Regions from separate parts of the Peribacillus sp. TH27 genome, predicted to be linked through region 1. Evidence: a T-box and tRNA genes for the amino acid it is inferred to sense, from the RefSeq annotation. Region 1 holds a T-box; the other holds one or more tRNA genes.
What was found. A T-box is a leader RNA that pairs with one kind of tRNA and senses whether it is charged. The one in region 1 lies ahead of alaS (alanine--tRNA ligase), so its partner is inferred to be a tRNA-Ala.
Positions count from the first base shown of each region.

Region 2: it encodes a tRNA-Ala, which carries the amino acid that the T-box ahead of alaS (alanine--tRNA ligase) is inferred to sense. The anticodon was not compared.

Region 1 covers NZ_JAEKEV010000002.1:4,832,278-4,847,619, reverse strand. The annotation lists gene alaS (alanine--tRNA ligase) at 1-2,135, opposite strand, end outside; T-box leader at 2,195-2,413, opposite strand; gene JFU24_RS24685 (AI-2E family transporter) at 2,443-3,519, opposite strand; gene JFU24_RS24680 (hypothetical protein) at 3,736-3,951, opposite strand; gene JFU24_RS24675 (PRC-barrel domain-containing protein) at 3,941-4,399, opposite strand; gene JFU24_RS24670 (TPM domain-containing protein) at 4,542-5,303, opposite strand; gene JFU24_RS24665 (LemA family protein) at 5,303-5,869, opposite strand; gene recD2 (SF1B family DNA helicase RecD2) at 5,989-8,397, opposite strand; gene JFU24_RS24655 (tetratricopeptide repeat protein) at 8,434-9,099, opposite strand; gene mnmA (tRNA 2-thiouridine(34) synthase MnmA) at 9,223-10,338, opposite strand; gene JFU24_RS24645 (IscS subfamily cysteine desulfurase) at 10,368-11,513, opposite strand; gene cymR (cysteine metabolism transcriptional regulator CymR) at 11,574-11,993, opposite strand; gene JFU24_RS24635 (nuclease-related domain-containing protein) at 12,487-12,933, shown strand; gene JFU24_RS24630 (hypothetical protein) at 12,897-13,466, shown strand; gene JFU24_RS24625 (replication-associated recombination protein A) at 13,838-15,109, shown strand; gene JFU24_RS24620 (hypothetical protein) at 15,139-15,342, opposite strand, start outside.
Region 2 covers NZ_JAEKEV010000002.1:3,781,956-3,797,297, forward strand. The annotation lists rRNA gene JFU24_RS19565 (23S ribosomal RNA) at 1-2,235, shown strand, start outside; rRNA gene rrf (5S ribosomal RNA) at 2,352-2,467, shown strand; tRNA gene JFU24_RS19575 (tRNA-Val) at 2,480-2,555, shown strand; tRNA gene JFU24_RS19580 (tRNA-Thr) at 2,567-2,642, shown strand; tRNA gene JFU24_RS19585 (tRNA-Lys) at 2,663-2,738, shown strand; tRNA gene JFU24_RS19590 (tRNA-Leu) at 2,748-2,829, shown strand; tRNA gene JFU24_RS19595 (tRNA-Gly) at 2,838-2,912, shown strand; tRNA gene JFU24_RS19600 (tRNA-Leu) at 2,925-3,013, shown strand; tRNA gene JFU24_RS19605 (tRNA-Arg) at 3,023-3,099, shown strand; tRNA gene JFU24_RS19610 (tRNA-Pro) at 3,109-3,185, shown strand; tRNA gene JFU24_RS19615 (tRNA-Ala) at 3,203-3,278, shown strand; tRNA gene JFU24_RS19620 (tRNA-Met) at 3,305-3,381, shown strand; tRNA gene JFU24_RS19625 (tRNA-Ile) at 3,392-3,468, shown strand; tRNA gene JFU24_RS19630 (tRNA-Ser) at 3,487-3,579, shown strand; tRNA gene JFU24_RS19635 (tRNA-Met) at 3,684-3,757, shown strand; tRNA gene JFU24_RS19640 (tRNA-Asp) at 3,764-3,839, shown strand; tRNA gene JFU24_RS19645 (tRNA-Phe) at 3,862-3,937, shown strand; tRNA gene JFU24_RS19650 (tRNA-His) at 3,955-4,030, shown strand; tRNA gene JFU24_RS19655 (tRNA-Gly) at 4,035-4,108, shown strand; tRNA gene JFU24_RS19660 (tRNA-Ile) at 4,115-4,191, shown strand; tRNA gene JFU24_RS19665 (tRNA-Asn) at 4,204-4,278, shown strand; tRNA gene JFU24_RS19670 (tRNA-Ser) at 4,280-4,370, shown strand; tRNA gene JFU24_RS19675 (tRNA-Glu) at 4,374-4,445, shown strand; gene JFU24_RS19680 (TraR/DksA C4-type zinc finger protein) at 4,486-5,235, opposite strand; gene JFU24_RS19685 (1,4-dihydroxy-2-naphthoate polyprenyltransferase) at 5,381-6,301, opposite strand; gene JFU24_RS19690 (isochorismate synthase) at 6,599-8,008, shown strand; gene menD (2-succinyl-5-enolpyruvyl-6-hydroxy-3-cyclohexene-1-carboxylic-acid synthase) at 8,001-9,752, shown strand; gene menH (2-succinyl-6-hydroxy-2,4-cyclohexadiene-1-carboxylate synthase) at 9,749-10,558, shown strand; gene menB (1,4-dihydroxy-2-naphthoyl-CoA synthase) at 10,572-11,390, shown strand; gene JFU24_RS19710 (o-succinylbenzoate--CoA ligase) at 11,479-12,960, shown strand; gene menC (o-succinylbenzoate synthase) at 12,957-14,060, shown strand; gene JFU24_RS19720 (hypothetical protein) at 14,713-14,859, shown strand; gene JFU24_RS19725 (response regulator) at 14,911-15,342, opposite strand, start outside.

The DNA of each region.
Region 1 (15,342 bases):
TGGTCCGTCATCAATTTGTATGCTCCTGCTCCTGTTACTGCTTCGATCCTGCGTGTACCCGCACCGATGCCGCTTTCAGAAACAATTTTGAACAAGCCGATTACCGCTGTATTCGGGACGTGAACACCGCCGCAAAGCTCAAGACTATAATCGCCAATTTGAACGACACGGACTATCTTGCCGTATTTTTCGCCGAACAAGGCCATCGCGCCCATTGCTTTTGCTTCTTCAATGTTTTTATAATCCGTATTCACTTGTAAGCTTTGCCAAATTTTTTCATTTACAATCGTTTCAATCTGTTCAATCTCTTCTGCTGTAATCTGACCGAAGTGAGAGAAGTCAAAACGAAGACGCTCAGCTTGTACCAGTGAACCAGCTTGGTTAACATGTGTTCCTAGTACATCTTTCAAGGCTTGATGTAAAAGATGTGTCGCCGTATGATTTTTCGTAATATGGATGCGGTTTTCTTGATCTACCGCAGCAACAATTTCAGTGTCTGTAGTCAAAGTACCGGCTACAACAGTTACACGGTGCAGGTTTTGGCCATTTGGTGCTTTTTGAACATCATGTACATTCACTTTAACGGATTCACTAGCCATCGTTCCTTTATCAGCTATTTGTCCGCCGCTTTCTGCATAGAAAGGTGTTTGGTTCAGAATCACCTGAACTTCTTCGCCTTCTTGCGCTTCTGTTACAAGCTCGCCATTTTTCACGATTGCCGCAACTTTTGCATCAACTGCCACCTGATCATATCCGACAAATTCACTTCCAACTTTAATGTCGCCTAATACTCCACCTTGAATCTGCATGGAATCCACATCTTGACGAGCAGAGCGAGCACGTTCACGCTGTGCTTCCATTTCTTTTTCGAAGCCAGATTGATCAATCGTCATGCCTTCTTCTTCCGCATATTCTTCCGTTAATTCGATTGGGAAGCCGTATGTGTCATACAAACGGAATGCATCGCTACCTGGAATGACTGTGCCGCCTTTTTCTTTTTCTTTTTTGATGACTTCAGAAAGAATAGCTAGTCCATCATGAAGCGTTTCATGGAACCGTTCCTCTTCATTCTTGATTACTTTCGCAATGAATTCTTTATTAACGAGAACTTCTGGGTAGAAATCTTTCATGATTTCACCAACCACTGTCACAAGCTCGAACATGAATGGACGGTTAATGTTGATTTGCTTCGCATAACGAACCGCTCTACGAAGTAGGCGACGTAGCACATAGCCGCGACCTTCATTGGATGGAAGTGCTCCGTCTCCAACAGCAAATGCTACTGTACGTATATGGTCGGCAATGACTTTAAATGCCACATCTTTTTCTACATCGACACCATATTTCACATCAGAAATTTCTTCAACAGCTCTAATAATTGGGATGAACAGGTCTGTATCATAGTTTGTCGCCACATTTTGCACGACTGAAGCCATACGTTCTAGACCCATGCCTGTATCAATATTTTTCTTCGGAAGCGGTGTATAAGAACCGTCAGGATTATGGTTAAATTGAGAGAACACAAGGTTCCAAACCTCTAAATGCCGTTCATTTTCGCCACCTGGATATAGTTCTGGATCATTCGGGTCATCACCATATTCTGGGCCACGGTCATAGAAAATCTCCGTATTCGGGCCACTTGGACCTTCACCGATGTCCCAGAAATTCTCTTCCAAACGAATGATTCTTTCAGCAGGAACACCGATTTTTTTATTCCAAAGCTCAAATGCTTCGTCATCTTCCGGGTGGATTGTCACCGCTAATTTCTCTTTGTCAAAGCCAATCCATTTTTCGTCGGTCAAAAATTCCCATGCCCATGTGATTGCTTCTTCTTTGAAGTATTCACCAATTGAGAAGTTACCAAGCATTTCGAAAAACGTATGATGACGCGCAGTTTTCCCCACGTTTTCAATATCGTTTGTACGAATTGCTTTTTGTGCATTTGTAATTCTTGGATTTTCAGGGATCACCCGTCCATCAAAATATTTCTTTAACGTTGCTACCCCAGAGTTAATCCATAGCAATGATGGATCTTCATGAGGAACCAATGACGCACTTGGTTCAATGTTATGGCCTTTTTCACTAAAAAAATCTAAATACATTTGGCGGATTTGAGCACCAGTTAAATACTTCATCTATATATCCTCCTTTAAAATTATGTAATTTTGAGCACACAAAAAACTCCCATCCCAAAAACAGGGACGAGAGTTAACTCGCGGTACCACCCTGATTATGGACGTAGAAAAAGCCTTCGTCCATCACCTTCATAAAAGCCTTAACGCGGCATGACGGCAGGTATTAGCTGCTCTCCGGACTAGCTTTCTGCTGCTCTTCACCTTGAAGTCCCTTTCAGCCAGGGGGACCCCTCTCTTTTAGATGGACTTCAGCATACTTCATCCTTCAACGAATTATCTTATGTAATGGATTATATTCACAAGACTTTTATTTGTCAATAAGGGGCGGCCTCTTTCTGAAGTGAACACGGGCATGAAGCACAAAAACTTTCAGTACAGCCAAGATAGGGATTGAAAGTACCATTCCCGTAATCCCGCCTATTTCACCTCCAGCTACCAATGCAAGCATGATGAAAAGTGGGTGCATATGGAGGCTTTTCCCGACAATAAGAGGTGACAGAATATTCCCCTCAAGAAATTGAAGCACAAGCACGATAACTATTATAATCATCACCATTTTCACAGATATTGTGGCGGCAATTATAACCGCAGGAATGGCCCCGATAATCGGTCCAAAATACGGTATGACATTGGTTATTCCGATAATCGCTCCTAACAACAACGGATATTGCATTCCGACTATCCAAAAAAGAATGGATGAGATCACTCCAATTGCAACACAGACGATAATTTGCCCGCGGATATACCCACCTAGGGAAGCGTCAACATCCCGTACGAATGCACGTCCCTGCTTGCGCCATTTTTTCGGGGTCATATACCAGGCCATTTTTTTTAACGCAGCAAAGTCTTTCAGGATATAAAAAGCAATGAAGGGAATAAGCGCAATCAGAACAACAAAATCAAACAGCTTCATCGCATACTCCATTGCTTTTTCCGGCATACCTTTTAGCCAGCCTTCGAAAAGAACGACCCCTTCTTCAAACCTTTCATGTATCCCGAAAGGCCAGGCCGCCGTTTGATGATTGAGCCTGTCTACCCTGCCTTGATACTGCTCGACCAGCTCAGGAACACTTTCTGACAGCTCACGCACCTGACTAACCATCACCGGAATGCCTTTATAAACCGCAAATCCAATGCCTCCAAAAAACAGCAAGTAAATGATTGTAATCGAAAGCCAGCGATGCATACCTTTCTTATTTAAAAATTCCACAACAGGGTGCAATAAATAACTGATGAATGCACCAATGAGAAAAGGCAGCAGTACTGTTACACTTATAGTTACAGCCGGTCCCCACATAGGCTTCAGTTTCATAAAAATATATATAACAAAAAATAAGAGCAATAAAAAACCAAGCCTATAAAACCACTTGAGACGAATACTCACAAAATCTACACCTCCCGCTCGTTTATTCTTCGAAAGGTGAGAGGTTTTCATACATAAAAAAGAGTGCCCTTAGCATCAGGACACCCATTCCCTTTAAAGTAATGATTTTATTCTTTTGCGTATTTTTTTGATACTTCGGTTAATCATTTTTGTGTTCATCATGTTCATAAGACCATTACGTGAACGTCTAGCCATTGCAAGCACCTCTTCCGTTAATTACATGCTGAAGCGGCGGTCATTTTCCTCAAACAAGTCGTCTAATGAGCTTAAACTTCCATCTTCTTCGACCTGGTGCGTATTAATGATTCCCTCAGAAATGGTCATTTCAATAAAACAATTCCAACAATAATATTGATTTACACCAATCTTCCCAACATCTTTACTGCGGCAATTCGGACAATTTATTTCCAAAATGGACACCTCACTGTTCATAAACTGAAACAATGATGGTATCCTTCCCTAATGTAGGCGGCTGTTTAGATTCAATCACTGTCGTCTCTGAGAAAAAACCATCTGTTGTTTCATACGCTATAATCGTGCCCATTTTTTCCCTAAAATATACATCCTGCAGTAAACCGAGCTCCTCGCCCATTTCTGAAAGAAGCATTCGTCCCAATACTTCATCCTTTGTTAGCCAGATGGAATTATCAGGCACCTTCTTTGGGGTTGACTCCTGTTGTATGATGACAATCCCATCCGGACCATATGAAGAAATATCGTCCAGAGTCAAATGAAAAGATCTCTTAAACAATGCTTGTTGATGAATGACCAAACCTGTTACCTGACCCGCTTCAGAAATAGATAAATCATGGACCGTGCCGATTCTTTCTCCTTTGATAGTAAAAACCGGCATTCCTTTCAATACAGAAAACGTCCGCAAGGTCATCCCGCCTTTCCGAACATTTTTATTATTTCTTTCATCTCGTAAATAGATGTGCTGAAAGGTTTTCCATTGTTGAATCATCTTAGAAAACTAAAGTTTCAGGCATAAAAAAAAGACCGGTTTCCCGGTCAAATCTACCTTACCATCCACGGCTAGAACCTCCGCCACCGGAGCTTCCTCCGCCACCGCCTCGTGAGCCTCCGCCTCCACCTCCGCCTCCGCGACTAATGAACATCAATAGGATATTGATGATAATTTGAAGGAAAAATCCGTTAAACAATTTGGCATCGAGGATGAACAAAATGATGACCACAACGATGATGAGAAAAATCTGTAAACCTGATGGCTTAAAAGTTCCTGTATCTGTCTGAACGGAAAGATCTTGATAAAACTCGTCACCTAAATTATATTCCTCGGTGACCTCGTTATAAACAGCCTTATAGGTTTCAGTCAGAGCAAGATTGTAATTACCTTCTTTCAGCTGAGGGATTGCCACATTGTCCAAAATCTGTCCTGATTTTATATCAGTAATGGCACCTTCTAACCCGTACCCCACTTCAATCCGGATTTTCTGCTCCTCTTCGGCCAGAACAATGAGGACTCCGTTATTTAGCTCTGCATCCCCGAGCTTGAATTTCCTAAATGCTTCGACCGAGTATTCCTCTATTTCAGAGCCTTCCATTGAGTCAACGGTCAAAACAGAGATTTGTGCTTTTGTAGCATCATCTAATCGTTTTCCCAATTCTATAAGCTCTGATTTTTCCTGATCATCGAGGACTCCAGCAAAATCCTGGACATAAATATCTCCAACAGGTTTCGGAATGTTAGGTTCTGCTGCGACTACGTTTGCTAAATTGAAAGTGAAAATAAAAAATAGCGCAAACACAGCGAGTTTTTTCATTATTTATCGCTCCCGAAATCAACTTTCGGCGTTTCTTTTTCTTGATCAGTCACTTCAAAATATGGTTTTACATCGAACCCAAATGCGCTAGCCATCATATTCTTTGGAAACCGTTTAATGGTCTTGTTATACGTGGTTACTTCGTCATTATAGTCTTTTCTTGCGACGGTCAATCTATTTTCTGTTCCTTCTAAACTATCCATAAGGCCCTTAAAGTTCTCATTGGCTTTCAAATCCGGATAGTTCTCGACGACCACCAAAAGGCGGCTTAACGCCCCACTCAGTTCTTGATCTGCATTAATGGCATCTTCTGTTGAATTAGCACCTGCCAACTTTGAACGTGCATCACTGACCGCTTTAATGGCTTCAGTTTCGTGCGACGCATAACCTTTTACCGTTTCCACAAGATTCGGAATCAAATCTGCTCTTCGTTTTAATTGGTTATCTACCTGTGACCACTTATTGTCGACGTCTTCATTGGCACTTACAAGACCATTGTAAGAAGAAACCCCATATATGACAATTAAAACGACAACAACTAATCCTATAATCCATCCCTTTTTCATCCAAATCCTCCTTACTCTTTCTGCACATATAAACTATATTTTATATTAGTTCCACTAAAACTATGAATTTTAAACAAAATTTATCCAAACCAGGTAAAGAACCAGACATTAATCTCCACCTACATAAAATCATAAGGTGTGACATTACCCATCCCAATCATCGGATCTTCATGCATCAGTATGTCAAAATAACTTTCCTCTTGCAATGGCAACTCTGCAGATTCGGCTGGCATTTCTTCATCATTCAAAGTTTCACGAAGTTTTTCAAGTAATGTAGTTTTCCGGCGCATTTCATCATTGCGCTCGATACCTAAACGGAAAGCATCTTCTTCACCACAAAGTATCAAGAAATTCTTGCTTCGGGTAATCGCTGTATACAATAGATTACGTCGGAGCATCCGATAATAACTTTTTACAACAGGCAAAATCACAATGGGAAACTCGCTTCCCTGCGATTTATGGATTGAACAGCAATACGCGTGGGTAATCTGGTTCAAATCCTGCTTCGTGTAAGTTACTTCAATGCCTTCAAACGATATAATGATCTTATCGACATGATCAGTATTTTCCTTCGCAAACAAAATTGATACGATTTCACCCATATCACCGTTAAAGACGCCTTCTTCCGGCTGGTTCACCAGTTGAAGCACTTTGTCTCCCGTTCGGTAGATCACGTCTCCAAACTTGATTTCCCTCCGCTTTTCATTCACATTGCTATTAAACACTTCTTGCAGCATTTTATTCAACGCATCAATCCCGGCAGGTCCTCTATACATTGGGGCCAGCACTTGAATATCTTTGGCAGTGAAGCCCTTCGTCCTGGCATTCGCAACAACTTTCTCAATAACCTGAGCGATTTGGTCAGTCTTACAGCGAATGAACGATCGATCTTCCTGCTGCTTCGTAACATCATTTGGAAGCCGGCCTTTTTTTATATCATGGGCCAGTTCAATGATTGATGAACCATCCGCTTGACGATAAATATGCTCAAGACTGACAGTCGGCACACAATTCGAAGCAAGCAAATCCTTTAGCACCTGTCCCGGTCCGACTGAAGGCAGCTGATCTTCATCACCAACTAAAATCACTTGGCAATTTTCCGGCAAAGCTTTAAACAATTGATGAGCTAACCACGTATCCACCATAGAAACCTCATCAATAATGACAATGCGGCCTTCTAACTGATTATCTTCATCATGGGAAAAGCCTTCACTTCCGTTCCATCCGAGCAAGCGGTGAATCGTAACAGCGGGAAGACCCGTCGATTCAGCCATGCGTTTCGCTGCACGTCCAGTAGGTGCCGCAAGCACAAATGGGAACGGATCGCTGCCCTCTTTTTTATAATCGTTAATGTCCATAGATACACCATGAAGTTCGGCATATAACTCGACAATCCCTTTGATAACCGTTGTCTTCCCCGTACCAGGTCCACCCGTCAAAATCAACATAGGCGACTGCAGGGCTGTTTGTATCGCCTCTTTTTGAGCTGAGGCATAGGAAACATTTAGACGCTCTTCCAGCTTACCAAGTGCCAGTAAAAATTCCGATTCTGGGAACTGGTCTTCATACTCAGTTTGTGCTAGCATCCGCTTGATGTTCATAACAATTCCCTTTTCAGAATAGTAAAGAGATGGCAGGTAAATTCGTTGATCTTCGACAACGATTTTCCCCGCCTCCGTTAATTCGATTATTTCCGAGGAAATGTTTGTGAACTCAATTCGATCGCGCTTATTCTCCTCAAGCAGCCGCTTGACAGCTTCCAACAGCTGCTCAGCTTCTATGTAGATATTTCCATCCTGCAGACATTGTGATTCTAGTGTATATAAGCACGCAGCCTTGATACGATCAGGATGGTTACCGGAAATGCCGAGCTGATGCCCAAGCTCATCCGCTCGCCCAAAACCAATTCCTTCGATATCCTCCACAAGCTTATATGGATTTCCCTGAACCATGGTGATTGTATCATGCTTATACATTTGATAAATCTTCATAGACAGCTGTGGACCAAAGCCATATTGATTAAGAGCAATCATTACCTGTTCCAGACCTTGATGTTCGACTAAAGTATCATAGAGACTCTTCGCCTTTTCCCCGGATAGCTTCGGAATATCATCAAGTATGGAAGGCTGAGCCAGAATTTTAGAAATTGCCTTCTCCCCGAGTGTTTCGACAATGCTTTCGGCTGTTTTTTTCCCAATACCTTTGAACAGTTCACCAGATAAATAACTGACGATTCCTTCCTTGGATTGGGGCAAATCCTTTCGAAAATGCTCGACATGAAATTGAAGACCAAAACGTTGGTGCTCTTTCATTGCTCCATAAAAAATATACGTCTCATCCTCATGCATCCTCGGAAAATAACCCGTGACGACCGCTTCCTTCTCGTCATAGTTCAAATTCGTTTCATTCACACGGATTCTTACAACCGAGTACATATTTTCTTCATTATGAAAGATCGTCACTAAATGACTTCCTTTCATAAACATTTTCTCTTCTGCAAACAAATCCATCGAATCTTGCTGGCTCAACGCTTCTCCCCACCCTTCCATACATATGTCGTCTATTTATTCAGCATTCATTTCTTCCATCAATTTCTTACCGTGTGCCGCCAACATATGGTCTGGCTGTGCTTCCAATGCTTTTTCAAAATATGTTATCGCAGCTTGCGGATCTTCACGGTACCCTGCAAACGCAACCCCTAAATTATAATAAGCATCCGCATGGTCTGGATCCTGTTCAACCACTAAATTCAATTGATTGATCAATTCATCATACAGTTCCGCATTTGCTAGGCAAAGCGCATACTGGAACCTTGCATCCACATCCTCAGGACTCAATTCCACCGTTCTCTGTAAATAAGGCATAGCCAATTTCGGTTGATCTAACGCCATCAACGTCAATCCAAGCATAAAGTAAGCATCGCTGTTCTCAAGACCCAAACGGATTGCTTTTTCAAACATATCTTTCGCTTCGACTAATTTAGAATCTAATTCGTAGTATAAGTTCCCTAGCGAATAATAAGCTGCCGCTGCATTTTCATCAAGCTCAATCGCCTTTTTATAAAACTTGATGGCTTTTTCCGTTTCACCGACAGCTGTAAGTACATTTCCAAAGTTTATGTATGCAACCGGCTCCTTCGGGTTTTCTTCTATAGCCTCATTAAAAACTTTAGCCGCTTCTTCGTATTTTCCTTGTTGCATAAACTCAATACCTTGTTGATTTTTATCCATGATCATTCACGCTCCATTTTTATATTAAAAAGTATAGCATAAGCTAGCAGTGTAATTCAGACGATGCTGTTCACAATCCAAAAGAAGTCCCCAACCGCAAACACAGCTGGGGACATGATTATTTTACCCTACGTAAGTCAGTTTTTCACCTTTTTTAAATACTTCATCAATCGTACCGCCACCTAGGCATATGTCACCATCATAGAAAACGACTGCTTGTCCAGGTGTAATCGCGCGGATTGGCTCGTCAAATATGACTTCGACATCGCCACTTTCCAATACTTTCACCGTAACGCCGCTGTCCTCTTGACGGTACCGGAATTTTGCCGTACACGTAAATTCCGCTGCAGGTTTATGTTCCGCTACCCAACTGACATTCACAGCATTCAGGGAATTGGAATAAAGCACATCGTTATCAAAGCCTTGACACACATATAAAACATTGCGCTTCAAGTCTTTTCCCGCAACGAACCAAGGCTCGCCGCTGCCGCCAATACCTAGACCGTGACGTTGCCCGATTGTGTAATACATCAAACCGTCATGCTTACCCATTACCTTGCCTTCCATCGTAACCATATCACCCGGTTGTGCTGGAAGATAATTGCTTAAAAATTCTTTGAAATTGCGTTCCCCGATAAAACAAATACCGGTTGAATCTTTTTTCGTTGCCGTTGCAAGACCCGCTTCTTTCGCAATTTCACGAACTTCCTTCTTATCAATGTGACCAAGTGGGAACATGACTTTTTCCAATTGTTCTTGAGTAAGCTGGTTCAAGAAGTACGTTTGATCTTTATTATTATCGACACCGCGAAGCATTTTATATTCGCCATCTCTGTATTCAACCTGTGCGTAATGACCTGTCGCTACATAGTCAGCACCAAGGCTTACCGCATGCTCAAGGAATGCCTTGAACTTAATTTCCTTGTTACACATTACGTCCGGATTCGGCGTACGGCCTGCTTTGTACTCATCCAAGAAATACGTAAAAACTTTATCCCAATATTGCTTTTCAAAGTTGACTGCATAATAAGGGATACCGATTTGATTACAAACGGCAATCACATCATTGTAATCTTCCGTTGCTGTACAGACTCCGTTTTCATCTGTATCGTCCCAGTTTTTCATGAAAATCCCAACTACGTCGTAGCCTTGATTTTTCAATAGCAGGGCTGATACAGAAGAATCGACGCCTCCTGACATCCCAACGACGACGCGGGTGTCTTGTGGTGCTTTATTCATTCTGTCACCTCATTTATTTAAAGAAAAAATTATTGTTGTACCAATCTTTTAACGATCTTCACGGTTGTTTCAGCAGCCTGCCTAACTTCCTGTTCGGTGTTGTTCAGACCGAAGCTGAAACGAATCGAATTCTTCGTCCGCTCCGAACCTTTTCCAAACATCGCTACGAGCACATGCGACGGTTCAATTGACCCAGCTGTACAAGCAGATCCACTTGATACCGCAACACCGGCCAAGTCCAGATTAACGAGCATCGATTCAACATTCGTACCCGGAAAACTAACATTCAGCACATGTGGCAGCGACTGCTCCATAGATCCGTTAATTTCATATTGTACATCCGCCTCGTCAAAGACGGCAAGCAATACGTCTTTAAATTGCAAGTATTGCTCCGTTTTCTTATCCATCATGCTTTGAGCAATCCAAACCGATTCGGCAAAGCCAGCAATTGCCGGCACACTTTCCGTACCAGCTCGGCGTTTACGCTCCTGTTCTCCGCCATATAAATGGGGATTCAGCTTTAACCCTTCGCGTATATATAAAAAGCCGATTCCTTTTGGTCCGTTGATTTTATGCGCTGATACACTCAGCAAATCCACGCCCAACTCGCGGACATCAATATGAATCAGTCCATATGCCTGTACCGCATCAGTATGGAAAAAGGCTTGATGATCCTTAAGCAGTTGTCCGATTTCAGCAATCGGCTGGATAGTCCCAACTTCGTTATTACCAAACATAACCGAAACCAAAATTGTATCGTCCCGCAATGCCGCTTTTAAATCGGCAAGTGAAATAAGCCCCGCTTCATTCACAGGTAAATATGTGACCTCAAAGCCAGACTTCTCAAGGAATTGGCATGTATGCAATACTGCATGGTGCTCAATCTCTGTCGTAATGATATGCTTTCCCTTTTCTTTATACGCATTCGCAACCCCAATGATCGCCGTATTATCTGCTTCTGTTCCACCGCTCGTAAAAATAATTTCATTCCGCCCGGCCCCGATACTTGTGGCAATACTTAAACGCGCTTCATCTAAAACATGGCGCGCTTCCCGCCCGAACGCATGAATACTAGACGGATTACCAAAGTCATGGCTCATGACTGTCATCATCTTATCAATCACATTCGGATGCATCGGTGAAGTCGCAGCATGATCTAAATATATTCTGTTCACTTTTTTGTCGCCTCCATTAAAAAACGCAAGCGCCTATATAATAGGCGCGTTGCTAATCACTTAAATATAATACATATAAGAATTGATTTCACCAGTATCCTTGTAGTTCGCCAAATCCATCAACGTAGTATTATCCAATACATCCTTCACAGCATCACGAATCCGAATCCAAAGCTGACGTTTTACCGGCTCTTCATCCTCAATTCCCTCAACAGGAGTAATCGGTCCTTCCAATACGCGAATGACATCACCAGAAGTAATCTCCTGAGGATCTTTTGATAGGACATACCCACCATATGCACCACGAACACTCTTCACCAATCCTGCATTACGAAGTGGCGCAATCAGCTGCTCCAAGTAATGCTCTGACAAACTATGCGTCTGAGCAATCGATTTCAAACTTTTCGGACCTTCTCCATAATGTTTAGCAAGCTCAATCATGATCGTTAAACCATAGCGGCCTTTAGTAGATATCTTCATTAATATACACCTCATATTATTTATCCGTTTATAAATTCTGTTGAAATTATAGCATATTCCCACTAGAAATGCATTCACCCGCCCTTCATTTGTCAAATTATCCTAATTGGAGAGGTAGGAAAAGAGTTAAATATATTGCTCAAGGACGAATTATCTTAGCTCAAGGACGAATTATTCCGCTGACGGACGAATTATCTTCTCTCAAGGACGAATTATTCCGCTGACGGACGAATTATCTTCTCTCAAGGACGATTGTTCCGCTGACGGACGAATTATCTTCTCTCAAGGACGAATTGTTCCGCTGACGGACGAATTATCTTCTCTCAAGGACGAATTATCCCACATGTAGGACGAATTATCTTCTTTGTAAAACCAACGTTCATTTTTTAAAATGAAAGTTCTGTTCTTTGACACATTTATTTTCACTAAAAATACAGGAAACCTATCATTAATAGAGAATATTTCTATTAAAATATCGATAAGGAGTGGTTAAATGATTATTAAAGAATGCGAGATACCTTTAAAAGTACATATGATAGAAGCTCTAATGAGGCGCTTACCACCTGATCATGCTAGGCAACCGATATTAAACTTAGATATCAAAAAAATCAAAGCTGGATATAGCGGAGAATATAGAGTCTTATCAACTCTAAATGCCCTTCCTGAAAAAGAGTATCTACTCTTTCATGACCTCCGTCTAATCGGATTACCCTTCCCCTTCCAAATGGACATCCTTATTCTAACTTCTTATTTTCTATTAATTATTGAAGTGAAAAACATGGCTGGTGAAATCTATTTCGACAACACATTCAATCAACTTATCCGCACAAATACAGATGGAAAAACGGAAGCTTTTGATGATCCAATTCTGCAAGTGAATCGGCAGCGCCAACAGCTGTTAGAATGGTTGAAATCAAAAAAATCATCAACATTCCAGTAGAAACATTAGTCGTCAGTGCCAATTCGTCAACTATAATACGAGCTGAGAATAGAGATATTAATAGAAAAGTGATACGTAAAGATAGTATTCTTATAAAAATTGGAGAATTCAAAGAAAAATATAAAAAGAAAATCCTTTCAACTAGAGATATGAAGAGAATATCTACTTTATTGCTCGACGAACATACACCTTATATTCCAAAGCTTTTAGAAGGTTATGGAATTCCTATTAACGCCCTTCAAACAGGAGTGTACTGCCATAAATGCTATGCATTTTCTATGGAGAGGCGATTAAGAAAGTGGATTTGCCGCATATGTTTGCATTCTTCCCATGATGCCCACATCTCCGCACTTCAGGATTATGTATGCCTCGTTAAACCTACCATTACCAACAGCGAATTCCGGCAATTCCTCCAACTCAAATCTCCATCCAGCGCAAAAAAATTATTAACTTCATTAAAGTTAAATCATTCTGGCCACACCAAAGGAAGAGTTTACTCTTTACGTTCGATTATTGAGGATAGGACGAAATAATTGGTGTGAAGGACAGATTATTTTCCTGAAGGTCGATTTAACTTGCTCAACGGACGGATTAACTTCCTGAAGGTCGAATTAGTTTGATCAACGGACGAATTCATTCACTGAAGGTCGATTTAGTTTGAACCACGGACGAATTTTCTTCCTGAAGGTCGATTTATTCCGACCCACGGACGAATTTTCTCACTGAAGGTCGATTTATTCCGACCCACGGACGAATTCATTCACTGAAGGTCGAATTATTCCGACCCACGGACGAATTTTCTCACTGAAGGTCGATTTAAATACTAATTCAACTGGATTCACAGCATAATCAGAGCATTTTACCCTTTATTTGTGATACCTTATATAAAAAGGAGAGGTGCGCAATGAATATTAAACCGCTTGCTTTCCGGATGCGGCCTCGGTCGATTGATGAAATCATTGGACAGGAGCATCTGGTCGGTGAAGGAAAGATTATCGCAAGGATGGTCAAAGCCAAGCAGTTATCTTCAATGATTCTGTATGGTCCGCCTGGAATTGGTAAGACATCGATTGCTAGTGCGATTGCCGGAAGTACGAAGTTTGCGTTCCGGACGCTGAACGCGGTAACCAATAACAAGAAAGATATGGAGATCGTCGCTGCAGAAGCGAAGATGTCTGGTAAAGTGATTTTACTGCTTGACGAGGTCCATCGCCTTGATAAAGCGAAACAGGATTTCCTATTGCCTTATCTCGAAAACGGGATGATTACCTTAATTGGCGCGACGACTAGTAATCCTTATCATGCAATCAATCCGGCAATCCGTAGCCGGTGCCAGATTTTCGAGCTCAAATCATTGGAAATCAGCGATATCACAAAAGCCCTGGAACGTGCACTTCATGATGAAGAGCGCGGACTTGGTCAATATAAAACAGAGGTCAGCATTGATGCCCTTACGCATTTTGCGACCGCTTCGAACGGAGATGTCCGCAGCGCTCTGAACGCCCTAGAGCTTGCTGTTATTTCCACCGAACCTGACGAGTCTGAAACGATTATTATAGATTTACAAATTGCCGAGGAATGCATGCAGAAAAAAAGCTTTTCACATGACAAGGATGGAGATGCTCACTATGACGTCCTGTCCGCTTTCCAAAAATCAATCCGTGGCAGCGATGTGAATGCTGCCCTTCATTATTTAGGGCGCTTGGTGGAAGCCGGCGACCTTGTCAGCATTGCCCGCCGTTTGGTCGTCATTGCTTATGAGGACATTGGTCTTGCTAATCCGCAGGCTGGCCCGCGAGCCCTCGCTGCAGTTGAAGCCGCTGAACGGCTCGGTTTTCCAGAAGCCCGGATTCCACTGGCCAACTCAGTTGTCGAGCTGTGCTTATCACCGAAATCAAACACAGCCTATATCGCGATTGACGCAGCCTTATCTGATATTCGCAGCGGCCATAGCGGTGACGTTCCTGACCATCTTAAGGATGCCCATTACAAAGGGGCAAAAGATCTCGGCCGAGGCATCGACTATCTATATCCGCATGACTACGAAAACGGCTGGGTGAAGCAGCAATACTTACCTAACAAACTCCGCAACAAAAAATATTATAAACCGAAAAAGAGCGGGAAATTTGAACAAGCCCTTGCCTCGGTCTATGAAAATATTGAGAAAAAGAAATAACTCCGGATCACACCAGACCCGGAGTTTTTTCATTGAGGAAAATGAAAGCTTTTCACATGTCTCATATTGACAAAAACCGTATCACCTTGAGCATTCACCATCTCAATGATGCTGTCTTGCAGATGATTGATTTTCCCAATATCCATCGGATGCCTACCTAAATTGAGCACGACCAGTTTATTAGTTAACTTTTTTAACTGTTCCTCTAATGTCCGTGCCCAGCTTAAAGTAGA
Region 2 (15,342 bases), 1.1 Mb from region 1:
GAGTATGAGGTCGTAGACCCGAAACCAGGTGATCTACCCATGTCCAGGGTGAAGTTCAGGTAACACTGAATGGAGGCCCGAACCCACGCACGTTGAAAAGTGCGGGGATGAGGTGTGGGTAGCGGAGAAATTCCAATCGAACCTGGAGATAGCTGGTTCTCTCCGAAATAGCTTTAGGGCTAGCCTCAAGATGAGAGTATTGGAGGTAGAGCACTGATTGGACTAGGGGCCCCCAACGGGTTACCGAATTCAGTCAAACTCCGAATGCCAAATACTTATTCTTGGGAGTCAGACTGCGAGTGATAAGATCCGTAGTCGAAAGGGAAACAGCCCAGACCACCAGCTAAGGTCCCAAAGTATACGTTAAGTGGAAAAGGATGTGGAGTTGCTTAGACAACCAGGATGTTGGCTCAGAAGCAGCCATCATTTAAAGAGTGCGTAATAGCTCACTGGTCGAGTGACTCCGCGCCGAAAATGTACCGGGGCTAAACGTATCACCGAAGCTGTGGATTGACACCGTATGGTGTCGATGGTAGGAGAGCGTTCTAAGGGCGTTGAAGTCAGACCGGAAGGACTGGTGGAGCGCTTAGAAGTGAGAATGCCGGTATGAGTAGCGAAAGAAGGGTGAGAATCCCTTCCACCGAATGCCTAAGGTTTCCTGAGGAAGGCTCGTCCGCTCAGGGTTAGTCGGGACCTAAGCCGAGGCCGAAAGGCGTAGGCGATGGACAACAGGTTGATATTCCTGTACCACCTATACATCGTTTGAACGATGGGGGGACGCAGAAGGATAGGGTAAGCGCGCTGTTGGATATGCGCGTCCAAGCAGTTAGGCCGGAAACGAGGCAAATCCCGTTTCCATTAAGGCGGAGCTGTGATGGCGAGGGAAATATAGTACCGAAGTTCCTGATTCCACAGCCGCCAAGAAAAGCCTCTAGTGAGATGTAAGGTGCCCGTACCGCAAACCGACACAGGTAGGCGAGGAGAGAATCCTAAGGTGTGCGAGAGAACTCTCGTTAAGGAACTCGGCAAAATGACCCCGTAACTTCGGGAGAAGGGGTGCTTTTTAGGGTGAATAGCCCGGAAAAGCCGCAGTGAATAGGCCCAGGCGACTGTTTAGCAAAAACACAGGTCTCTGCGAAGCCGCAAGGCGAAGTATAGGGGCTGACACCTGCCCGGTGCTGGAAGGTTAAGGGGAGAGGTTAGCGCAAGCGAAGCTTTGAACCGAAGCCCCAGTAAACGGCGGCCGTAACTATAACGGTCCTAAGGTAGCGAAATTCCTTGTCGGGTAAGTTCCGACCCGCACGAAAGGTGTAACGATCTGGGCACTGTCTCAACGAGAGACTCGGTGAAATTATAGTACCTGTGAAGATGCAGGTTACCCGCGACAGGACGGAAAGACCCCGTGGAGCTTTACTGCAGCCTGATATTGAATTTTGGTACAGCTTGTACAGGATAGGTAGGAGCCTGAGAAGCCGGAGCGCTAGCTTCGGTGGAGGCGTTGGTGGGATACTACCCTGGCTGTATTGAAATTCTAACCCGCGCCCCTTATCGGGGTGGGAGACAGTGTCAGGTGGGCAGTTTGACTGGGGCGGTCGCCTCCTAAAGAGTAACGGAGGCGCCCAAAGGTTCCCTCAGAATGGTTGGAAATCATTCGTAGAGTGTAAAGGCACAAGGGAGCTTGACTGCGAGACCTACAAGTCGAGCAGGGACGAAAGTCGGGCTTAGTGATCCGGTGGTTCCGCATGGAAGGGCCATCGCTCAACGGATAAAAGCTACCCCGGGGATAACAGGCTTATCTCCCCCAAGAGTCCACATCGACGGGGAGGTTTGGCACCTCGATGTCGGCTCATCGCATCCTGGGGCTGTAGTCGGTCCCAAGGGTTGGGCTGTTCGCCCATTAAAGCGGTACGCGAGCTGGGTTCAGAACGTCGTGAGACAGTTCGGTCCCTATCCGTCGCGGGCGCAGGAAATTTGAGAGGAGCTGTCCTTAGTACGAGAGGACCGGGATGGACGCACCGCTGGTGTACCAGTTGTCTTGCCAAAGGCATAGCTGGGTAGCTACGTGCGGACGGGATAAGTGCTGAAAGCATCTAAGCATGAAGCCCCCCTCGAGATGAGATTTCCCATAGCGCAAGCTAGTAAGATCCCTGAAAGATGATCAGGTTGATAGGTCAGAGGTGGAAGCGTGGCGACATGTGGAGCTGACTGATACTAATAGATCGAGGACTTAACCACGCTTTAAAAAATGAAATACCTTCTTATTATCTAGTTTTGAAGGAATGAAAATTTCTTCTTGCATTTTTTCAAAAAGACGTTATAATAATAAATGTCTTAAAAAAATGTTAACATTGTTTGGTGGCGATAGCGAAGAGGTCACACCCGTTCCCATTCCGAACACGGCAGTTAAGCTCTTCAGCGCCGATGGTAGTTGGGGGTTTCCCCCTGTGAGAGTAGGACGCCGCCAAGCAGTTACACATATGGAGGATTAGCTCAGCTGGGAGAGCATCTGCCTTACAAGCAGAGGGTCGGCGGTTCGATCCCGTCATCCTCCACCATTTTTACACCTGCCGGTGTAGCTCAACTGGTAGAGCAACTGACTTGTAATCAGTAGGTTGGGGGTTCAAGTCCTCTTGCCGGCACCATCTTTTATTATTAAACGTACGAGCCATTAGCTCAGTTGGTAGAGCATCTGACTTTTAATCAGAGGGTCGAAGGTTCGAATCCTTCATGGCTCACCATTATATTATGCGGGTGTGGCGGAATTGGCAGACGCACCAGACTTAGGATCTGGCGCCGCAAGGCGTGGGGGTTCAAGTCCCTTCACCCGCATCTTTCATGCGGAAGTAGTTCAGTGGTAGAATACAACCTTGCCAAGGTTGGGGTCGCGGGTTCGAATCCCGTCTTCCGCTCCACTTTTCGTATGTGCCGGGGTGGCGGAACTGGCAGACGCACAGGACTTAAAATCCTGCGGTAGGTGACTACCGTACCGGTTCGATTCCGGTCCTCGGCACCATCTTAATATGCGCCCGTAGCTCAATTGGATAGAGCATCTGACTACGAATCAGAAGGTTGTAGGTTCGACTCCCGCCGGGCGCACCATGTTTTTTGCGGGAAGTAGCTCAGCTTGGTAGAGCACTTGGTTTGGGACCAAGGGGTCGCAGGTTCGAATCCTGTCTTCCCGACCACGTGATTTCTAATGAATGGGGCCTTAGCTCAGCTGGGAGAGCGCCTGCCTTGCACGCAGGAGGTCAGCGGTTCGATCCCGCTAGGCTCCACCATTTTTCATCAAAACTTATATTATATTGGCGGTGTAGCTCAGCTGGCTAGAGCGTACGGTTCATACCCGTGAGGTCGGGGGTTCGATCCCCTCCGCCGCTACCAATAAATATAAGGACCTTTAGCTCAGCTGGTTAGAGCAGACGGCTCATAACCGTCCGGTCGTAGGTTCGAGTCCTACAAGGTCCACCATGTAATTTTTTTAGCCACGGAGGTATACCCAAGTTCGGCTGAAGGGATCGGTCTTGAAAACCGACAGGGGAGTCAAATCCCGCGGGGGTTCGAATCCCTCTACCTCCTCCATTTCTTTAAAAGCAGCAAGTTGTTTTGAAACAACCTTTACATAGAGGAAGCGGAAGAAACAATTTACACGAAAACTTGATGCGAGATCGTTTCATTATTACCGTCGCGGGGTGGAGCAGTCCGGTAGCTCGTCGGGCTCATAACCCGAAGGTCGCAGGTTCAAATCCTGTCCCCGCAATTATTAGGTCCCGTGGTGTAGCGGTTAACATGCCTGCCTGTCACGCAGGAGATCGCGGGTTCGATTCCCGTCGGGACCGCCATTATAAAATTTAATACAAATGTGGCTCAGTAGCTCAGTCGGTAGAGCAAAGGACTGAAAATCCTTGTGTCGGCGGTTCGATTCCGTCCTGAGCCACCATTATTTCAAAAATTACGGCGATTGTGGCGAAGTGGTTAACGCACCTGATTGTGGTTCAGGCATTCGTGGGTTCGATTCCCATCAGTCGCCCCATTTCGCGGGTGTAGTTTAGTGGTAAAACCTCAGCCTTCCAAGCTGATGATGAGGGTTCGATTCCCTTCACCCGCTCCAATTTATGGGCCTATAGCTCAGCTGGTTAGAGCGCACGCCTGATAAGCGTGAGGTCGATGGTTCGAGTCCATTTAGGCCCACCATATTCATATTGTTCCGCAGTAGCTCAGTGGTAGAGCATTCGGCTGTTAACCGAACGGTCGTAGGTTCGAGTCCTACCTGCGGAGCCATGGGGAAGTACTCAAGAGGCTGAAGAGGCGCCCCTGCTAAGGGTGTAGGTCGCGTGAGCGGCGCGAGGGTTCAAATCCCTCCTTCTCCGCCATTTGGCCCGTTGGTCAAGCGGTTAAGACACCGCCCTTTCACGGCGGTAACACGGGTTCGAATCCCGTACGGGTCATAAAAAAGAAGCATACATTCTGTATGCTTCTTTTTTTTATTTATTTCTCTTCATTGATATAACTATCTTTTTGTTTATAAGGAATGTCTCCAAGCTGAGATTCAACGTTTTCTTCATCTAATGTATCTTCATAGTTCTTTTGCTTTTTATTCGGGATACCCCTTATTTTTTTTCCTTCGATATCATTTGCTACAAATCCTTCATAGTCTTCAGGAAATCCATCGGTTTCATCTTCTGTTTTATAAAGATTATTATAGCTGTCATGATCGCCCGTGTAATCCGCAGGTGTTTCAGATGTACCAAATTTGGCTACTTCGCCAAAGCTATCTTCTTTATCTACTATTTCACTTCCATGACGGTTTTCAAAATTATTTCCCTTTGATGGAATCAGTACGTCTTCTTCAACTGGTCGATCTTGTATAGTCGGTCGTTCTGGGGCGTGCTCGACACAGTAGAGAGTGGTAGGGATGGCTTCAAGCCGTTCAAAAGGGATTTCAGTATCACAGGTTTTACAATGGCCATAGAAGCCTGCATCTATCGCATTCAATGCATTCTTGACTTTTTCCATTTCAGATTGTGCATGCTCATCTAGTGCCTGGTTTCTTTCCATTTCGAATAATTCGGTTCCAAGGTCAGCGGGATGATTGTCATAGGAGGATAGTTCCCCTACAGATTCTGTCTGACTTTTATTTAGAAGTGATTGTTCATCATTTTTTAGCCTATTATTCAGTTCTTCTTTTTCTATAAGTAGTTCTTTTTTTAAATGTTGCGTTTGTTGTTTGGTTGCCATGTTTATTTCACTCCTTCGAAAGTCTATATCTCATTTGAATAATGGTTGGATGGGTGTCTTATTCATTACCCGAATCGGAGGGGAGGGAAACAAATTGGATAGGAAGCAAAAAAGGACTGAGTCAAATCGACTCAGTCCTTAGAGATTAAATAAGATAGCTGATGAATAATCCAATGGCCATAAGCAGGCCGAAGAAGGTGTTCGTTTGGGCCGTGGCTTTCATCGCAGGGACCATCGTAATAGGTGAAGTTTTACCTACGAAGCCTTTGATAGCTGCCAAGGCTTTCGGAATGCTTAGGAAGGCAAGCAAAATCCATGCTGTAACGCTTCCAGCTAGGACTAATCCTACTAGCCATAGGTAAGAGAAGGCAAACATAATCGCCATAAATGTTAAGGCATTTTTTCTGCCCATTACTACAGGCATCGTTTTTCGACCGTGTGCCTTATCTCCGTCATGGTCACGGAGGTTATTGGATAAATTGATTAACCCAACTAAAATTCCGCTTGGTATTGCAATTAAGATAGCTGTGGTAGAAACAAAACCAGTTTGAATGAAAAAGGCAATCAAGATTATCAGAAAGCCCATAAACAATCCAGAAAAAAGTTCTCCAAATGGTGTGTATGAAATAGGCAGTGGACCGCCAGTGTAAAGGTAGCCGACAAGCATACAGACCAGTCCTACCCCAGCAAGCCACCAAGATGATACAGCACAGATATAGATTCCAAGTATCAGTGCGATGCCATACATACTAAGGGCTAAGGTCATGATGAGTTTTGGAGTCATGCCATGACGGACAATGCCACCACCTATGCCAACAGATTCTTCTGTATCCAAGCCTCTCTTGAAATCATAGTATTCATTGAATAAGTTCGTTGCAGCTTGAATCAGGATACTTGCAATCATCATGGCTGCAAATAGTAGCCAATTTACGCCATCTTCTAAAAGTGCAATCATAGTTCCAAGTAGGACTGGAACAAAAGCTGCGGTAAGTGTATGTGGACGAATTAACTCCCACCAAATTTTCCAGGTTCGTTTAAGGGGAAGGTCGTCGTATTCTGTTTGCATTATTTCTCTCCTCAAAATCATTATTAGTTCCCTTGAATTATATCAAATATTGAAATTGTTCACAAAAGGTTATCCTATTTAGTGTAGGAAAAGTGGTGGGAAGTGTCAATTGAATTTCATAGACGATCACTTCCAATATCAAGGGTATTCTACTTCATTCACTAAGAATCATATAATAAGGAAAAAAGCAGTCATGAATCGTTCGATAAAGGGGCGTTTTATTGACATTGGGTTGAAGAGAGGTGTATCTTTAAATAGGTTAAAAAGCTTTTAAAATGTACATTTGGGGGGATTTTTTTGGCTATCTCAGAAGAAACTCAACAGTTTCAGGGACTGGCTTCAGCTATACAAAAGGCAAAGGACTTGAATGGTCAAGTTCTATTCAGTCATATTAAGAAAATAAATTGCAACAACCCCCTTTCATTTTATCAAGCTGGAAGAGAACGGTATGCGGGTGAACGCTTTTTCTGGGAGGACCCTGCAAAAGAAATAACCATTACTGGTTTAGGCAACGTTAAGAAACTCCAAGCGGCATCAAATGCCGACCGTTATAGAGAAGTCGAAATGAGCTGGATCAAACTGCAGAATACTGCTGTCAAAACAGGAGTGACCGATGTAGAAGCAACTGGTCCTTTACTCTTTGGTGGCTTTTCTTTTGATTATGAAACTAACAGTACGCTCCTTTGGAACCAATTCGGGGACAATCTGTTTTATATACCTGCCTTCATGCTATCGCTAGTGGGGGAGCAAGCTTACTTAACGACAAACCTACTTTGTTCACCGGATGATTCAGAAAAACTCTTCATAGATATGATAAATGAACGGGAATCTTTCCTTATCGAAAGCTTGAATGGCACCGAACTGCGTGCCAATACTCTTGTTAAGCAGAAGGAAGTCAAACCTAAGGAATGGAAGCAGACGGTTGCAGAGGCTGTTGAGGAAATCAAGACAACAGATCTCGACAAAATTGTTTTGGCAAGAGAGCTGCGCCTTGTGTTTGAGCGCTCCATTGATTCAGAGAAAGTACTCGAGCAATTGATTGCTGAGCAGCCATTAAGCTATATTTTTAGTTTGGAAGCGGGCGGTGACTGTTTCGTGGGTGCAACTCCTGAGCGTTTGATAAAGAAGCAGGGTAATGAAGTCTTTTCTACCTGTCTTGCAGGATCGATGGGACGGGGGAAAACTGTAGAAGAGGATGCTTGTCTTGGTGATGAACTGCTTCATGACCAAAAGAATTTACAAGAGCATCAATACGTCGTTTCGATGATATCAAATGCGTTTGAGGCGGTATGTGAAAAGGTAATCGTTCCGACCGAACCGAAATTAATGAAAAACCGTCATATTCAGCATCTGTATACACCGGTCCGTGGAATTTGCAATGAGGGTGTCACGATTTTTGAGTTTGTAGAAAATCTGCATCCAACACCTGCTATGGGCGGGCTTCCGAAAGAAGAAGCTGTCGCCCGTATTCGAGAAATAGAAGGTCTTGAACGCGGCTTTTATGCGGGACCATTGGGCTGGGTCGATACCTATGGGAACGGGGAATTTGCAGTTGGGATTCGTTCCGCCCTACTACAGGATAATGAGGCATCGCTTTTTGCAGGGTGCGGCGTAGTGGAAGATTCGACACCTGAAAGTGAATTCCAGGAAACGGGGATTAAATTTAATCCAATGCTAAGTGCTTTAGGAGGAAATCTTAATGAATGACCGAGATGCATTGACAGCGTATGCTGCTTCATTTGTCGATGAGCTTGCACAAAATAAGATGAAGCATGTGGTGGTAAGTCCAGGTTCACGATCCACACCGCTCGCTTTGCTGCTGGTAGAACATCCTGATATCGAAGTTCATATTAATGTGGATGAGCGTTCGGCTGCTTTTTTTGCCCTTGGTTTGGCTAAGGCATTAAAAAAACCTGTCGGACTTCTTTGTACGTCTGGTACAGCTGCTGCTAACTTTTACCCAGCTGTCATTGAGGCTTACTATTCAAGGGTGCCACTGATCGTGCTGACGGCTGATCGTCCGCATGAGTTGCGTGATGTAGGGGCTCCACAGGCCATTGATCAAATTCATCTGTACGGAAGGCAAGTGAAGTGGTTTGTCGAAATGGCGCTTCCGGAAAGTACCGATGAAATGATGCGATATGCGAGAACAATCGGTGCAAGGTCAGTTTCGACAGCGGCAACTGAGCCAGCTGGACCCGTACATTTGAACTTCCCGCTTCGTGAACCACTTATTCCAAATTTGGAACAAGCTAAAGAATATAGGCAAAATAAAATGACACCGGCTGTGATGATTGAAAATGGTGCACTATCACTGTCTGATTCACATATAGATGCGCTAGCAGCTACGTTATCACAAGCGAAACAAGGAATGATCGTGTGTGGAGAATTACGGCATCCAAAGATGAAGGAAGCAATTGTAGCTTTAGCTGAGAAGCTTGCTTTCCCGATACTAGCTGACCCTCTTTCTCAGCTAAGAAGTGGCAAACACGATAAAGAAGGTATTATTGATACCTACGATACATTTCTACGTGATGAAGCGGCCAAGGAAGCTTTCCGGCCGGATGTAGTGTTGCGTTTCGGTTCTATGCCGGTATCTAAACCTTTATTGTTATTCATGAAAAAACAAAAACAGGCAATTACTTTGGTCATTGATGGCGGAGCAGGATGGCGCGAACCAGCAGGACTGGCAACCAACATGATTTACTGCGAAGAAAAAGATTTTTGCCAACGTGTATGTGAAAAAATTCCGAATGCTACTGAGAAAAACTGGCTTGGTTTGTGGCAAACTGTCAATGGAGCAACGAAGAATGCCTTATCTTCCATCCGTGATGAAGCGGAGTTAAGTGAAGGAAAGCTGTTCTCGCTGATACAGGACATGATGCCAATAGAATCGACGTTATTCGTCGGAAATAGTATGCCAATACGGGATCTGGATACATTCTTTTTGAATAATGAAAAAGGAATCAAAACCTTTGCAAATCGGGGAGCGAACGGAATTGATGGTGTAGTTTCTACTGCGCTTGGCGTAAGCACCGTTTCAGAAAATACAGTACTCGCAATCGGAGATTTAAGCTTTTTCCATGATATGAACGGATTGCTTGCGGCTAAGCTGCAAAAGCAAAATATCACGATTTTGCTGATTAATAATGACGGCGGCGGTATATTCTCTTTCCTTCCACAGGCAAATGATAGGGAACACTTCGAAACGTTATTCGGCACTCCCCACGGGCTTGATTTTTCCCATACTGCACAGCTTTACGGCGGGAAATACAGCAAGGTGCAAAATTGGGATGAACTGAAGCAGGTATTTACAGAGTCGTTTGAAATCCAAGGCTTGAAAATAATCGAAGTACCTACCGAAAGGGAGTCCAATTTGCAAAAGCATCGAAATTTGTGGAATTTTGTTTCCCAGGAAATAAAAGTGGTATTAGATAGGGGAATATCATGAAAATTGTCTGCAGAGATGTCACTTATTCTGTTGAAATAGTGGGAAATGGAGAACCTCTTGTACTTTTGCATGGATTTACGGGAAATCGAGATACATGGAAATTTCTCATCCCGCTTTTGCGTGAAAGATATACCTTGATCATGGTCGATATTATCGGACATGGAGGGACTGCATCTCCAGCCGATTATCGTCGGTATAAGATGAAGCAAGTGACTGAGGACCTTAAGCATATTTTGGATGAGTTAAATTTCCCAAAAACCCATATCCTTGGATATTCAATGGGAGGGAGGCTTGCTTTGGGCTTTGCCTGTTTGTATCCTGAGTACGTAAAGACATTGATGTTAGAAAGCGCTTCACCTGGCCTTTTAACAGAAGAGGAGCGGGAAATCCGCAGAAGTAATGATAAGAAGCTTGCCGGAAAGATTCTTGAAAACGGCATCGAGGCGTTTGTCGATCAGTGGGAAAACATCCCGCTGTTTGAAAGTCAGAAAAGGTTATCATCTAAAACCCAGGCGGCGATTCGACAGCAGCGTTTGGAAAATAATCCTTCGGGCCTTTCCAGTAGCCTTTTAGGAATGGGAACCGGCAGTCAGGCTTCCTATTGGGAAGAACTAGAATTTCTTGATTTTCCAGTGCTTCTTGTTACTGGTGAACTCGATCCCAAGTTTTGTCTGATTGCGGAATCGATGCAAAAAATGCTGAAACAGGCTGAATGGAAAATAATTAATGATGCCGGACATGCGATTCATGTGGAAGATGGAGAAAAGTTTGGTAAAATAATAAGTGAGTTTTTAATGCGAAATTAAAGGAGGATTTTAGATGACAATACAATGGGAAACAATACGTGAGTATGATGAAATTTTATATGAAAAATATAATGGGATTGCGAAAGTGTCTATCAACCGTCCGCATGTACATAATGCATTCACGCCAAAAACGACTGCTGAGATGATTGATGCATTCGCAAGAGCGCGTGATGATTCTAGCATTGGAGTTATTATTTTAACGGGTGTAGGCGGCAAAGCATTCTGTTCAGGCGGGGACCAAAAAGTACGGGGAAACGGTGGATATGTCGGCGAAGATAATATTCCGCGTCTAAACGTACTTGATTTGCAACGTTTGATCCGTGTGATTCCGAAACCAGTTGTAGCTATGGTTGCTGGTTATGCGATTGGTGGCGGTAATGTATTGAATGTGGTATGTGACTTAACAATTGCCGCTGACAATGCAGTCTTTGGACAAACCGGGCCGAACGTAGGAAGCTTTGATGCTGGTTATGGTTCAGGTTATTTAGCACGTATCGTTGGTCATAAGAAAGCACGTGAAATTTGGTACCTATGTCGTCAATACAATGCTCAAGAAGCATTGGATATGGGACTAGTTAACACGGTTGTTCCTTTAGACCAATTAGAAGCAGAAACAGTTAAATGGTGTGAAGAAATGCTTGAGAAGAGCCCAACTGCACTTCGTTTCTTAAAAGCAGCGATGAATGCGGATACAGATGGTCTTGCAGGTCTTCAACAATTGGCTGGCGATGCTACACTTTTATACTATACAACAGAAGAAGCAAAAGAAGGCCGCGATGCGTTCAAAGAAAAACGCGATCCGGACTTCGGACAATTCCCTCGTTTCCCTTAATGAGACGCGTGAATCGATAAGACAGACAGCTTGGCGGATAATCGCCGGGCTGTTTTCTATATCTAAATGTATGGGAGGGTAAGCAATGATGGCAGAAGAAAAGTTGCCGAACTGGCTGAAAAATCGGGCACATCTATCACCGGATCGTCCGGCGATTGAATTTGAAGGGCGTACGTATACCTTTCTAGAACTACATACTCTAACAGGGAAAATGGCCGGTAAGCTAGCGAACAAAGGTGTGAAGGCTGGCGAATCATGCGCGGTTTTGCTCCGGAATCATATAGATAGTGTCGTCGTGATTCATGCGCTCTTTTATCTGGGTGTGAAGATCGTGATGCTGAATAATAAGTTAACGGCAAAAGAACTTTCCTGGCAGATCGAGGATAGTGAGGCAGTACGTCTGATATCGGAGGATTCCTTCTCTGAAAAACTCTCCGATATTCGTGACATTCTCACGGGTTTCCAGATTCTTTTAAAGGAAGAATTACCCGAAGAAGGCACGACAGAATTTCTCCATGAGTTTAATCTTGAAGATACAGCTACGATTATGTATACATCGGGTACAACGGGTAATCCAAAGGGTGTAATACAAACATTCGGCAACCACTGGTGGAGTGCGGTTGGTTCTATGTTGAATCTTGGATTGAGGGAAGAAGATACATGGTATTGTGCGGTCCCGATTTTTCATATTAGCGGCCTGTCTATTTTGATGAAAAATGTAATTTATGGTATGAAGGTCGTGCTGGTAGAGAAGTTTGATGAACGAGAAGCGAACCGGAGCATTCAGGAAAATGGCGTGACGATTATTTCGGTCGTGACGACGATGCTGAACCGGATGTTGCATGATTTAGGAAAGACAAGCTATCCAGAAACCTTCCGCTGTATGCTGTTAGGCGGCGGCCCGGCACCGGTTCATTTGCTTGAAGTATGTAAGGGAAAAGGGATTCCTGTCTATCAGACGTATGGGATGACTGAAACATCTTCGCAGATTGTAACACTTGCACCGGAATATAGCATGACAAAAATCGGGTCGGCGGGGAAACCTTTGTTTCCTTCGCAGTTACGGATAGTTAAGGACGGTAGGACCTGTGAACCTGGTGTAGCGGGTGAAATTGTTGTTTCAGGTCCGAATGTGACGAAAGGTTATTTCAAACGATTGGATGCGACACAGCAAGCGATTACGGAGGGATGGCTTTATACTGGGGATCTTGGTTATCTTGATGAAGAAGGCTTTTTGTATGTGCTTGACCGACGCTCCGATTTAATCATCTCCGGTGGCGAAAATGTCTATCCGGCTGAAATTGAAAATGTTCTAAGTAAGCACCCGGCTGTTTTCGAGGCGGGAGTTACGGGAACAGACGATGAAAAATGGGGACAGGTACCACTCGCGTTTGTCGTCTTACATCAAGGTGCAGAGTTGAAAGAGACCGAGCTTTTGAATTATTGCGGGGACTCCTTGGCTGCTTATAAAATTCCCCGGAATGTTATTTTTTGTGAGGAGCTTCCCAGGAATGGTGCGAGTAAGCTGCTGCGAAGGGAATTGAAGAAGAGAGTGGGGAAACAACGATGAAGTTATCCTCCATCTCATTACGGCTCATTACGGCCCCTTTAAAGCAACCGTTTAAGACCCACCTCGAGATGGTAAGCGAACGCGAAGTGATTGTTGTCGAAGCCAAAGATCAAGATGGGCTAATCGGATACGGTGAAGCGGTGCCATTTACAAGTCCTTGGTATACCGAGGAAACGGTTAAAACCTGCTTTCATATGTTGGAGGATTTCTTAATTCCTTTGACATTGGCTGGTCAGTTTAAGCACCCTAATGAACTGCCAAGCTTATGGAGCGGAATAAGAAGGAATGCGATGGCGAAGTCAGCTCTAGATCAGGCGATTTGGGATTTATATGCGAAGCAGAAGGGATTCTACCTCGGACAGTTGTTTGGAGGGGAACGGAGCGAAGTTACGGCTGGTGTTGTCGTTGCATCGGATAATATCGGTGATGCGATGCGTCAGATTGACGATTTTTCCGCATTCGGGTATCAGCGGTATAAAATAAAAATCAATCCTAAAAATGACTTGGAGTTTCTATCAGAAATTCGACGCACCTATCCTGATATCCCGTTAATGGCGGATGCCAATTCGGCGTACAAGCTTGAAGACACTTCGCACCTGCAAAAGCTTGATGCGTTCAAGTTGATGATGATTGAGCAACCACTAGGGCATGACGACATAGTCGAACATTCTGTTTTGCAAAAGCAGCTGCAGACGCCAATTTGTCTTGATGAAAGCATCAATTCCTATCATGATGCGAAAAATGCACTCTTACTCGAGAGCTGCGGGGTAATTACAATTAAGATGGCCAAAGTAGGTGGCTGGTCGGAAGCGGTCAAAATCCATGATCTATGCGTGGAAAAAAACGTGCCCGTTTGGTGCGGAGGCATGATTGAATTTGGCATATCCCGAGCTCATAATATCGCGCTAGCCACATTAAAAGGCTTTACAATTCCGGGGGACATATCATCATCGTCCCGCTATTGGGAAGAGGATATTATTGAACCGGAAGTCATCGTCGAAAGTGGCGTCATTCAGGTTCCGGAAAAAGCAGGAATCGGTTTTGCCATAAATGAAAAGCGACTAAATGAATTGACGACCTATAGTAAGCTGTACCGGTAAAACGACAAAGAGGTGCAATTCGCACCTCCTCTTTTGAATGTACTTTTAATTCGTAAGGCCATCGTCTTTAATATTCCTTAGGCTGTTTGGATAACAAGCGAGGAGCTAGATGCATATGAAGATAGGAAATAGAATGAAGGGAGGCACGTGAATAAATATGTTCCGCTTTCTACTGTCTAATAATGCATTTCTATCACTTGTCTTAGTGAACCCAAATGCTTTTTCTTCTATATTCATAACGCAAAAGATAGGGTTGTATCTTGTGAAGCCAACTATAATATAACCTGAATAATTTGATTGTTCGTAATGATTAATATGTCCAACATAATCATCATTTTCCCCGAAAATTGTACCTCCATCCGTCTGAATGATTCCTGTGTGTTAGTAACAAATAAAACAATCTTGGATTAAAATCCACCCCTTAATAAACTTTTTTAATAGTATGATACAAATGGATTTTTACCCTATTCATCTTATTCCTCTAAATAAAACGACTCATAAAACAGATACGGTGTTTAAAAATAAGTAATTCCTAATTCTCCAAAAGTCATATTTTTTTCGAAAAATGGGGCTTTGTCTATTTTTCCTTTTATGGATTATTTTGTATAATAGAGAAAAGTGAAACAACTAAGGAATAGGGAGGGGAGAGTATATGAAAAAGCCATACCTTATTGCAGAAATTCTATTAAGAAGAGGCGTTCCGGATTTTGTCATTAAAGAAGTTACAGCATTGGCTGAGTGTGAATTGTTTCTCTTGAAGAGAAAGTGGGGCATATATAACAGAACAACGGGAGCGTAGGTTAAAAAGCTAAAAGGGAACCGCTATGGTTCTAGTAGGTCCCCATATGTTCTAAGATTTTTTTAGACGGTATCGATTAACTGGACGGCCAATGCTGCCGTACTGGACATCAAGCTGCAGAACGTCCTCGCCGTGTAAGTATTCTAGATAGCGACGGGCTGTTACTCTGGCAATTCCAATTCCATCGGCCACTTCCTCCGCAGATAAAGATCCAGGCTGAGTTTTTATGAATTTTGTGACCTGCTCAAGGGTCGCACCATTTAACCCTTTAGGAACATCGTATTTCGGACTCGTTTCAGGAGATGTTTTATTTTGAAAGAGAATTCGGTCGAGTTGATTTTGAGAAATCTGATGGTCGGGTTCAACTTCCATACGAAAAGCATAATATTGCTCAAGTGTATGTTTTAGTCTCTCGAATTTAAATGGTTTAATTAAATAGTCAAAAGCCCCGTTTTGTATCATTTTTCGGATGGTTTTCTGGTC